Regions from separate parts of the Mesorhizobium sp. B2-4-18 genome, predicted to be linked through region 1. Evidence: riboswitches for the same ligand, from Rfam matches in the RefSeq annotation. Region 1 holds a riboswitch; the other holds the start of a gene.
What was found. A riboswitch is a leader RNA that binds a small molecule or an ion and turns the genes downstream of it on or off. The one in region 1 is predicted to bind cobalamin.
Positions count from the first base shown of each region.

Region 2: another riboswitch for cobalamin. It lies ahead of bluB (5,6-dimethylbenzimidazole synthase); the one in region 1 lies ahead of FJ527_RS05555 (CbtB domain-containing protein).

Region 1 is NZ_VFUW01000002.1:417,228-421,634, reverse strand. It holds gene FJ527_RS05565 (MFS transporter) at 1-791, shown strand, start outside; gene FJ527_RS05560 (aromatic ring-hydroxylating dioxygenase subunit alpha) at 795-1,970, opposite strand; cobalamin riboswitch at 2,114-2,313, shown strand; gene FJ527_RS05555 (CbtB domain-containing protein) at 2,349-2,528, shown strand; gene FJ527_RS05550 (CbtA family protein) at 2,544-3,347, shown strand; gene cobU (bifunctional adenosylcobinamide kinase/adenosylcobinamide-phosphate guanylyltransferase) at 3,340-3,855, shown strand; gene cobO (cob(I)yrinic acid a,c-diamide adenosyltransferase) at 3,857-4,407, shown strand, end outside.
Region 2 is NZ_VFUW01000005.1:47,015-51,421, forward strand. It holds gene FJ527_RS13525 (pirin family protein) at 1-304, opposite strand, end outside; gene FJ527_RS13530 (DUF2277 domain-containing protein) at 344-610, opposite strand; gene FJ527_RS13535 (exodeoxyribonuclease VII small subunit) at 703-954, opposite strand; gene FJ527_RS13540 (histone deacetylase family protein) at 958-1,884, opposite strand; cobalamin riboswitch at 2,063-2,245, shown strand; partial or broken gene bluB (5,6-dimethylbenzimidazole synthase) at 2,317-2,922, shown strand; gene FJ527_RS13550 (hypothetical protein) at 3,039-4,022, opposite strand; gene FJ527_RS13555 (TetR/AcrR family transcriptional regulator) at 4,113-4,407, opposite strand, start outside.

The DNA.
Region 1 (4,407 bases):
ATTTCATGCAGGCCGAATCGCTGCGCATGGCGTGGTCGATGGTTGCCTGGACCTGCGGGCCGACGCTCGGCATTTTTCTCTATACGCGCTTCGGCATTTGTGCCGCGCATGGCGCGGTGGCGGTGTTCGCCATGGCCTTGCTGGCGCTGTTCTGGACCTATCGGCTGAGCGACAACCAGTCGATCCGCCCGGGCAAGACACGACCGGCCAATCCGCTCGCCAATATCGGCCGCTTCGTCGCCCAGCCGAGGCTGAGATTGGCCTGGCTGATAGCCTTCGGCCGTTCCTGCTTCTGGACGACCTTCTTCGTCTATGGACCGCTGTTCATGGTCATCACCGGCGAGGGTGAATTGGCCGGCGGCCTGCTGGTCTCGGCCGGCAACGCGCTGCTGTTCATGGCGATCTTCTGGGGCAAGGCGGGGAAACGCTTCGGCGGCCGCAGGACCATGACATTTGCCTATTTCGCCATGTCGGCGACGCTGCTGGCGGCTGGTGCCGTGGGCGAAACCGTGCCGTTGCTCACCGGCGCCTTCCTGCTGTGCGGCGCCTTCTTCACCATCGCGCTCGACGCGCTCGGTTCGACCGCCTTCATGCGCTCGGTGCGCTCTTATGAGCGCGCGCAGATGGCGGCGGTCTACCGCACCTATCTCGATTTTTCCGAACTGACGCCGCCGCTGGTCTATTCGGTGGTGCTGGCCTTCTTCGGCCTGGGCTCGGTGTTCGTCACGCTTGGGCTACTGGCAGCCTTTTGCGGCTTCATGACCTGGCGATATCTGCCGAAGTCGCTGTGATCTTCAGGCCTCGGGTGAGCGCGCAGCGTGCCGTTCGCGCACCCAGTTGTGGAAACGGTGCAGGTCGTACTCCTCGGGCATCAGCACGCCAGCTGTATGACGCGTCGAGCGCAGGCCCTTCTGGTTGACCTCGCAGATTGCTGCGTCCTCCTCCAGCACCTGTGTGCCGAAGGCAACGATGTTGTCGATGTCGGTCTCGGCGAGCGCCTCGGGCGCGAACAGCCATTCCGCGGTCAATTCGGTCTGTTCGGGACCGAGCGGCGTAAGCCGCACGGTCCTGACATAGTCGACATGGCCGACGATGAACATCGACGGCAGGCTGGTGGCATAGGTCTGACCGGCGCTGCGTTCCGCCGGCGTCAAGCTCGGGAAGATCGGCCCGTGCGTCTGCCCATCACGCGACCATGTCTCAGCCCCGGCGCGCAGGCCGCCGAAAAATTCCGGCGCGTCATTGTCGGCGTGGCGGAGCCATTCGGGATCGTCATGCCGGCTCATCAGGCCGCGGCCATAGATCGGCACCAGCCGCGACAGGTCCTTGTGGACGCCCGGGCAGTGCAGGCACTCGTTGAAGTTTTCCCAAAAAATCTTCCAGTTGCAGTTCATCACCTTGCGCAGCACGTGCCCTGATACCAGCGTTTCCAGCGGCCAGTTGTCGAAGTCGCCGGAGGCCGGGTCGAAGGAGGATTGCGCCGAGCTGGCGGCATCTTCCGCAAGATTGACGAAGACGAAACCCCGCCACACCGAGAGCGCGACGCGATAAAGCGGGTGATCGGCCTTGTCGAAGCCGTCAGGCAGCGATTTCGACGGCACGCGCACCAGATCGCCACGCAGCGAATAGGACCAGGCATGATACGGGCAGGTGATCAGCCGCGCCTTCAGCCGGCCCTGGCTTTCCTGGCAAAGCTGCGAGCCACGATGCCGGCAGGTGTTGTGGAAGGCATGCAACTCGCCGGTGTCGTCGCGCAGCAGGAGGATTTCCTGCGTACCGACGCGGAAGGTGCGGAACGCCAAAGGCTGGGCAAGGTCGGCCTCGCGGCAGACGAGCAGCCAGTTCCTGTACCAGATGGCGTCGAGATCGCGCTGATAGTTGTCCTGGTCCCAATAGGCCGACGAGGGCAGCGTCGGCTCGGTTCGAGTCAGGCCGTTATAGGGCACGCACTCGCTGGCATTGGGCTGCATGGCTGGTTTCCCGTGAGGGGTGCCAGCCGACACCCGGCCATGAAGTTTGTCAATCGGGACGGGATGAGGGCAGCTTCGCCGATACGGCGCTCCTGCGCTGGCGGCTGTCGGAATTTGGTTTGCCGGGCGCGGCGAATTTCCCTATAGTCCCCGATGTCGTCGGTTCCTTTTTGGAGCCAAGAGGGAATGCGGTGCGGGCAGGAATTCCTGCCCAATGCCGTGGCTGCCCCCGCAACTGTGTGCGGTAGTCCTCTCCATATGCCACTGAAGATTTTTCTTCGGGAAGGTGGGGAAGGGCGCTTATCCGCGAGCCAGGAGACCTGCCGGCGACAGGAAACTGACTTCGATGCCCTCGGGTGGAGGGCGAAAGGACAAGACATGACTACCGCTTCCGTCTCCCTCGGCGCCTCCGTCTCCTCGCAGTCGCGCTTCATGCAGCTCGCGCTTGCGGCGCTGCTCGGCATCTTCGTCGTCGGCTTTGTTGGCTTCTCGCATATCGATGCGGTCCACAATGCTGCCCACGACTATCGCCACTCGATGGCGTTTCCCTGCCACTAACGAGGATCCGACATCATGAATCTGTTTCGCAACGTCGTGTTCGTCGCGGCGATCGCGGGGCTCGTGGCCGGTGTCGTTCTCGCCTGCATGCAGGCCTATGCCACCGTGCCGCTGATCCTCAAGGCGGAAGTCTACGAAAAGGCCGGCGGCGGCCACTACCATGATCACGCGGCCGCACCAGCGGCGACCAATGATGCCATGAGCACGGTGGCGCCCGCTGGGAATGCCATGAGCTCTGCCGCGCCCGCGGGCACCGATGCCGTGACACCGGCGGAGGAAGACGAAGGCTGGGCGCCGGCCGACGGTTTCGAGCGTTTCGCCTTTAGCGTGGTTGCCAATATCGTCACCGGCATCGGCTTCGCACTGGTCCTGGTCGCGGTTTCCGAGTTCTTCGGCGGCGTCGGCAACTGGCGCCAGGGTGTGTTCTGGGGTTTGGCCGGCTTTGCCGTGTTCACACTGGCACCGGGTCTCGGACTGCAGCCGGAACTGCCGGCAATGCCGGCGGCCGATCTTCTGCCGCGCCAGATCTGGTGGACGGCGACGGCGGCCGCGACCGCGATCGGCCTAGGCCTGATCGTGTTTCGCAGATCGCTGCCATTGACCATCCTCGCCGTCTTGCTGATCGTCGCGCCGCATGTCGTCGGCGCGCCGCAGCCCGACAGTTTCGAAACACCGATCCCGGAAGGCCTGCACCATCAGTTCGTGGTGGCGGTGACGGTGACCAATCTGGTGTTCTGGCTGGTGCTCGGCGCGATCGTGGGCGTGGTGCGCAGGCGCTTCACCGGCATGGCGACCAGCCTGCGCGACAGCTTTGCCTGATCGCGGCAGGCTGACCTTCATCATCGGTGGTGCGCGCTCCGGCAAGAGCGCGCACGCCGAAACCCTGATGACGGCATTGCCCTCGCCATGGGCCTATATCGCCACGGCGCAAGCCCATGACGACGAGATGCGCGAGCGCATCGCGCTGCACCGCTCGCGGCGCGGTGAGGGCTGGTCGACCACCGATGCGCCACTCGACCTCGCCGAAGCGCTGGAGGCGTTGCCAGACGGGCAGCCGGTGCTTGTCGACTGCCTGACGCTGTGGCTGACCAATCACATGCTGGCCGATCACGACGTCGAGGCCGCGTGCCGGCGGCTGGCGGACGTGCTGTCTCGGCCGCGCGGACCGTGGTTCGTGGTGACGAACGAGGTCGGGCAAGGCATCGTGCCCGACAACGCGCTGGCGCGTCGGTTTCGTGACGATGCCGGCCGGCTCAACCAGCGGGTCGCGGCAGTAGCCGACACGGTGTTGCTCATGGTGGCGGGGCTACCGCTCAAGGTGAAGTGAAATGACCGATATCGACGACAAGGATGAAGAACGCCATCGCGCCAAGATGGCCAAGCGCAAGGCAGTGCAGGACGCCGAGGTTGCGGGCAAGACGATCGAGAAAGGGTTGCTGATCGTTAACACCGGTCCCGGCAAGGGCAAGACCACGGCCGCCTTCGGTCTCGCGCTGCGCGTGCTCGGCTACGGCAAGCGCGTCGGCGTCGTCCAGTTCATCAAGGGCAAGTGGCACACCGGCGAGAAGGACGCCTTTGCCGTCTTTGGCGACCGTGTCGTCTGGCACGCAATGGGCGAGGGTTTCACCTGGGAGACGCAGGACCTGAAGCGCGACATCGCTGCCGCCGAGGCCGCCTGGGCCAAGGCTCTGGAATTGATCGGCGATCCTTCGATCAGCCTTGTCGTGCTCGACGAGCTCAACATTGCCTTGCGCTACGACTATCTCGCTCTCGACAAGGTGGTTGCGGCGCTTAAGGCCCGCCGCGAAGGCCTGCATGTCGTCGTCACCGGCCGCAACGCCAAGCCGGGGCTGGTCGAGGCGGCGGACCTGGTCACCGA
Region 2 (4,407 bases), on a different contig from region 1:
GAATGACCATTTCGGTGCCGAGCGAATCGCGGTGCCTGATCTTGCCGTCGAACAGATAGGTCACGGTCGACAGGCCGATATGCGGGTGGGGACGGACATCGAGCGCCTGGCCCGCGCGCATGATCGCGGGACCCATTCGATCGAAGAAGATGAACGGCCCGACCAGGCGCCGCTTGGCGGTCGGCAAGGCGCGACGCACCTCGAAACCGCCAATGTCCTTGGCGTTAGGGATAACCATCAGCTCGATCTGGTCGCTGGCGAAGGCATCGCCGGCCTCAGGGTCCTTGCCGGGGAAGAAGCTCATGAACTCTCCTCGTCAGCGGTCAGTGGGCGCTTGGGCATATCAGGCGAACCGGATCGCCGCTTTTGCTTTTAATTTGGCTGCCACCTCTTCGCGATTGCGCGGATGCTGGTGGGTTTCGAGGGAATCGAGCAATTCGCGTGCGGATGCCGCGATGGCTTCGACGGCATGATCGAACGCATGCTGGTTCTTGGCAGAAGGCCGCGTCGTGCCGCTCAGCTTGCGGACAAACTGCAGTGCCGCGTCGCGGACTTCGTCGTTGGTTGCCGGCGGATCAAAATTGAACAGGGTCTTGATGTTTCTGCACATCGCTTCCGTATCTCCTCTTGTCCGTTTCAATCGGGACGAACTGTATCCTCAATGATGATCGTGTCCAAAAACCGGTAAGGCTGCTCCGGACCTCAGTCCGCGTCGAGCGGCTCGGTTCCAACCGGCTTGCCGTCGCGCGACAGCCTGATCTTCTCGACCTTGTCCTCGGCGGCCTTCAGCAGCCGGTCGCAATGAACCTTCAGCGCCTCGCCGCGCTCGTAAATCCGGATCGACTGGTCGAGCGGTACGTCGCCACGCTCCAGATCATCGACGATCTTCTCCAGTGCGTCGAGTGCCTGTTCAAAGCTCATCGCCTTGACGTCTTCGTTGATCTCACCGGTCATCATTCATCCTTTCATCAGTCGCCCGACATGGGCGGCGACCGAAAATGCCAATCCCTGCAGATCGTAGCCGCCCTCGAGCAGGCTGACGAGCCGGTTACCGCCGTGGATTGCGGCGCGCTGCATCAGCTGGCCGGTCGCCCAGTCGAAATCGTCCTCGGTCAGATTGATTTCCGCCAGCGGGTCGCGATGGTGCGCGTCGAAGCCGGCCGAAACGATAATCAGATCCGGCGCGAAATTGTCGAGTGCCGGCAGCACGCGCGACAGGAACGCATCGCGAAACACCTCGCTGCCCGTCCGAGGCGCCAGCGGCGCATTGACGATGTTGCCGGCGCCGGTCTCACTCTTCGCGCCCGTGCCGGGATAAAGCGGCATCTGGTGCGTCGAGCAATAGAGCACCGAGGGATCGTCCCAAAAAATATCCTGCGTGCCGTTGCCGTGGTGCACGTCCCAGTCGACGACCGCGACACGCTCGGCGCCGTGCTTCTTCTGCGCATGGCGCGCTGCGATTGCCGCCGTGTTAAAGAAGCAGAAACCCATGGCCGTGGTCTTTTCGGCATGGTGGCCGGGCGGACGGGCGGCGACGAAAACGTTGTCGGCGCGGCCCGCAAAGACGTCGTCGACGGCAGCATTGGCGGCACCGATCGCCGTAATCACCGCTTGCCAGCTTTTCGGGCTGGCGGTGGTGTCGGCGTCGATGCGGGCAATGCCTTCGTCGGGGATGGCGGCGCGGACACGCGCGACGAAATCGGCGGGATGCGCGTAGAGGATGGTCGCCTCGTCGCCGTGCGGTGCCTCGACGCGGTCAAGCGTGGCAAAAGCTTCGTCGTCGAGCACGCGCTCGATGGCGCGCAGGCGGTCGGGCCGCTCGGGGTGACCGGGCGGCGTGATGTGTTCGAGAAAGATCGGGTGCGTGTAGAGACGGGTGGCCATGCCCCCTATCTAGTGCCCCGGCGTCGTGATGGCCATGCGTTGCGGCTTGATCGCTGGGGAAAATCGAACCTGCGTCCATTCATGTCGCTGCGGGCATTGGCGGCGCCGGCCCTTCGGCGTAAGGTCGCAACCACTGCCTGGTGCCCGCCGGGCTGTTTGTTTTAGCCGCATTTTGCGACGCCAAGTGATTCCACTTGGCTGCAAATGCCCTGGCGGGAGAATCGGGAACACGGTTGAACTCCGTGGCGTGCCCAACGCTGTGAGGGGGACCGCGCCGGTAAATGCCACTGTCGATGACGGGAAGGCACCGGACGCGGGTTGATCCCGAGCCAGAAGACCGGCCTGGCAGGCATCGTCATCCGCATGGTCAGGCGGATGACATCGATTGCAATCGCAAGGGGACAAGCGATGCCGGAAGCTATGACCACTCCAATGGGCGATGGATTTGACCAGATTGCGCGCGACGCTGTTTACCGCGCCATCTTCACGCGGCGCGACGTCCGCAGCCATTTTACATCGGAGGCCATCGACGACGAGGTGCTGGCGCGGCTGCTGCTTGCCGCCCACCACGCGCCATCGGTCGGCTTCATGCAACCTTGGAATTTCATCGTCATTCGCGATGCCGCGCGGCGGGCGGAAGTGCGCGACCTGTTCCTGGCCGCGCGAGAACGGGAACTGCCTGAAATCGAGGCAGAACGGCAGGCGCTCTACCGCAAGCTTAAGCTGGAAGGCATTTGCGAAAGCGCGCTCAACATCTGCATCACCTGCGACCGCGAGCGCTCGAAAGGCTCGCCGCTGGGGCGCTGGCACAATCCGGAGATGGATCTCTACAGCACGGTCTGCGCCGTGCAGAATTTCTGGCTGGCGGCACGCGCCGAGGGCGTCGGCGTCGGCTGGGTCAGCATCATCGAGGCGCAAGCGCTGAAAAGCTTGCTGGCCATTCCCGATCAAGTGACGCCGATCGCCTATCTCTGCGTCGGCCGCGTTTCCGAATTCGCACCGAAGCCGGATCTCGAAACACACGGCTGGGGCCGGCGGCTGCCGTTGCCCGAGCTTATCATGAGCGAGACTTTTCGCGGACAAGGCGAAGCGCCGCTCAAATCAGCAGTGGCGCGCCTCGGTACCGCCGCCGGTGCGCCCGCGAGCCTAGCCGATCAGCGCGTCGCGCCGGCCGTGCCCCAGCGCGAACCGCCGAAAGTGGAGAGCGCCTTGTCCTTGAGTTCCCTGAACTTCGACGAGGCTTCGGCCAGCCTGGCGTCCCAGGCGGCATCGGGCACCTGACCCTCGATGGTCTTGAAATAGACCTGCATCAGGCAGGCAATGGCGAACGGCTCAATGAAGGCCGCCTTGAAAGCCCAGGCAAAGACGATTGCCAGCACGAAAGCCCAGCCGGCGAGCTGCCCGGGCATGACGTAAAGAATAGCGGCTGCCGGAGCCAGCATCAGCAGGAAAATCACGAACGACACGCCCCACATGATGACCCCTAGCCAGACGGCATTCTTGACCATGGTCTTGCCGTTCTGGGCGTAGAGCACAACGCCTTGGCGCGCGGTTTCGAACGGCGAGGACGAACTGATGCGGATGTTGTAGCCGAGAATGATCTCGTCGACATAGGTCAGCGACAGGCGAATCACCGTGTTGAGGAACGAAACCAGGCCGCTCAGGCCAGGAATGGGCAGGAAGGCCGCGATGCCGCCGAGCAGGCCGGTGATGGCGCGTATGGCGCCCTTGACCAATTGGTCGACGACGAAAAGGATATTGGCCTCGGCAAAACGCTCGGTCACGACTTCTTTCGCGTAGGCGATCTGGTTCTGGCCGTGGGGAATATCATTGCCGTCGATCAGATGCACCATGACGGCGATATGGCCCGCCTTGACGACGTAGAGGATGTATTCGCGGATCCAGTAGACGGCGATCGAGACGATGCCGAAACCGACCACGCCACCCCACATCGCAAAAGACAATGGTCCGTCGGGATCGGTAGAAATATGGCCGACGCCATAGCCGACGGAGGCGCCGGTGCCGGTGGCCACGATGTAGGCCAGCGTGATGCCGAAATAGACGATCATGCGAAAGACAATGAAAGGCCAGGTCCGCATCATGATGGACACCGACCTGCCGATATCGAAATCCCACATGCCCCGAATCTCCCCTCAGAGATGGCTGCGGAGGATGCGCTCAAACCGGCTATTGTCAATTGCAGGCAGTGGCGGGACTGCCATGGTGGTTCATCTTGAAAGCGCTTCCGGCTTTTTCAGCAGGCCTTCGAGCAATTGCTTGAACGCGGCCACCACCATCTTCGATGTCGTTTCGGGATCTTGCGAATTGGCGATGCGCTGCGCGGCCTGGCTGCTCGCCCCATTGATCAGCCGCGCTGCCGACTCCGGGTCGACGCCGGGGACGACCACCCCTTCCCGCTGCAGCGCTGTCAGATGATCGGTCATTGAACCGACGCAGGCATTGGCATTCGACCACAGTGCCGGATCGCCCAGCACAGCCGGACCATCCCGGAACATGATGCGC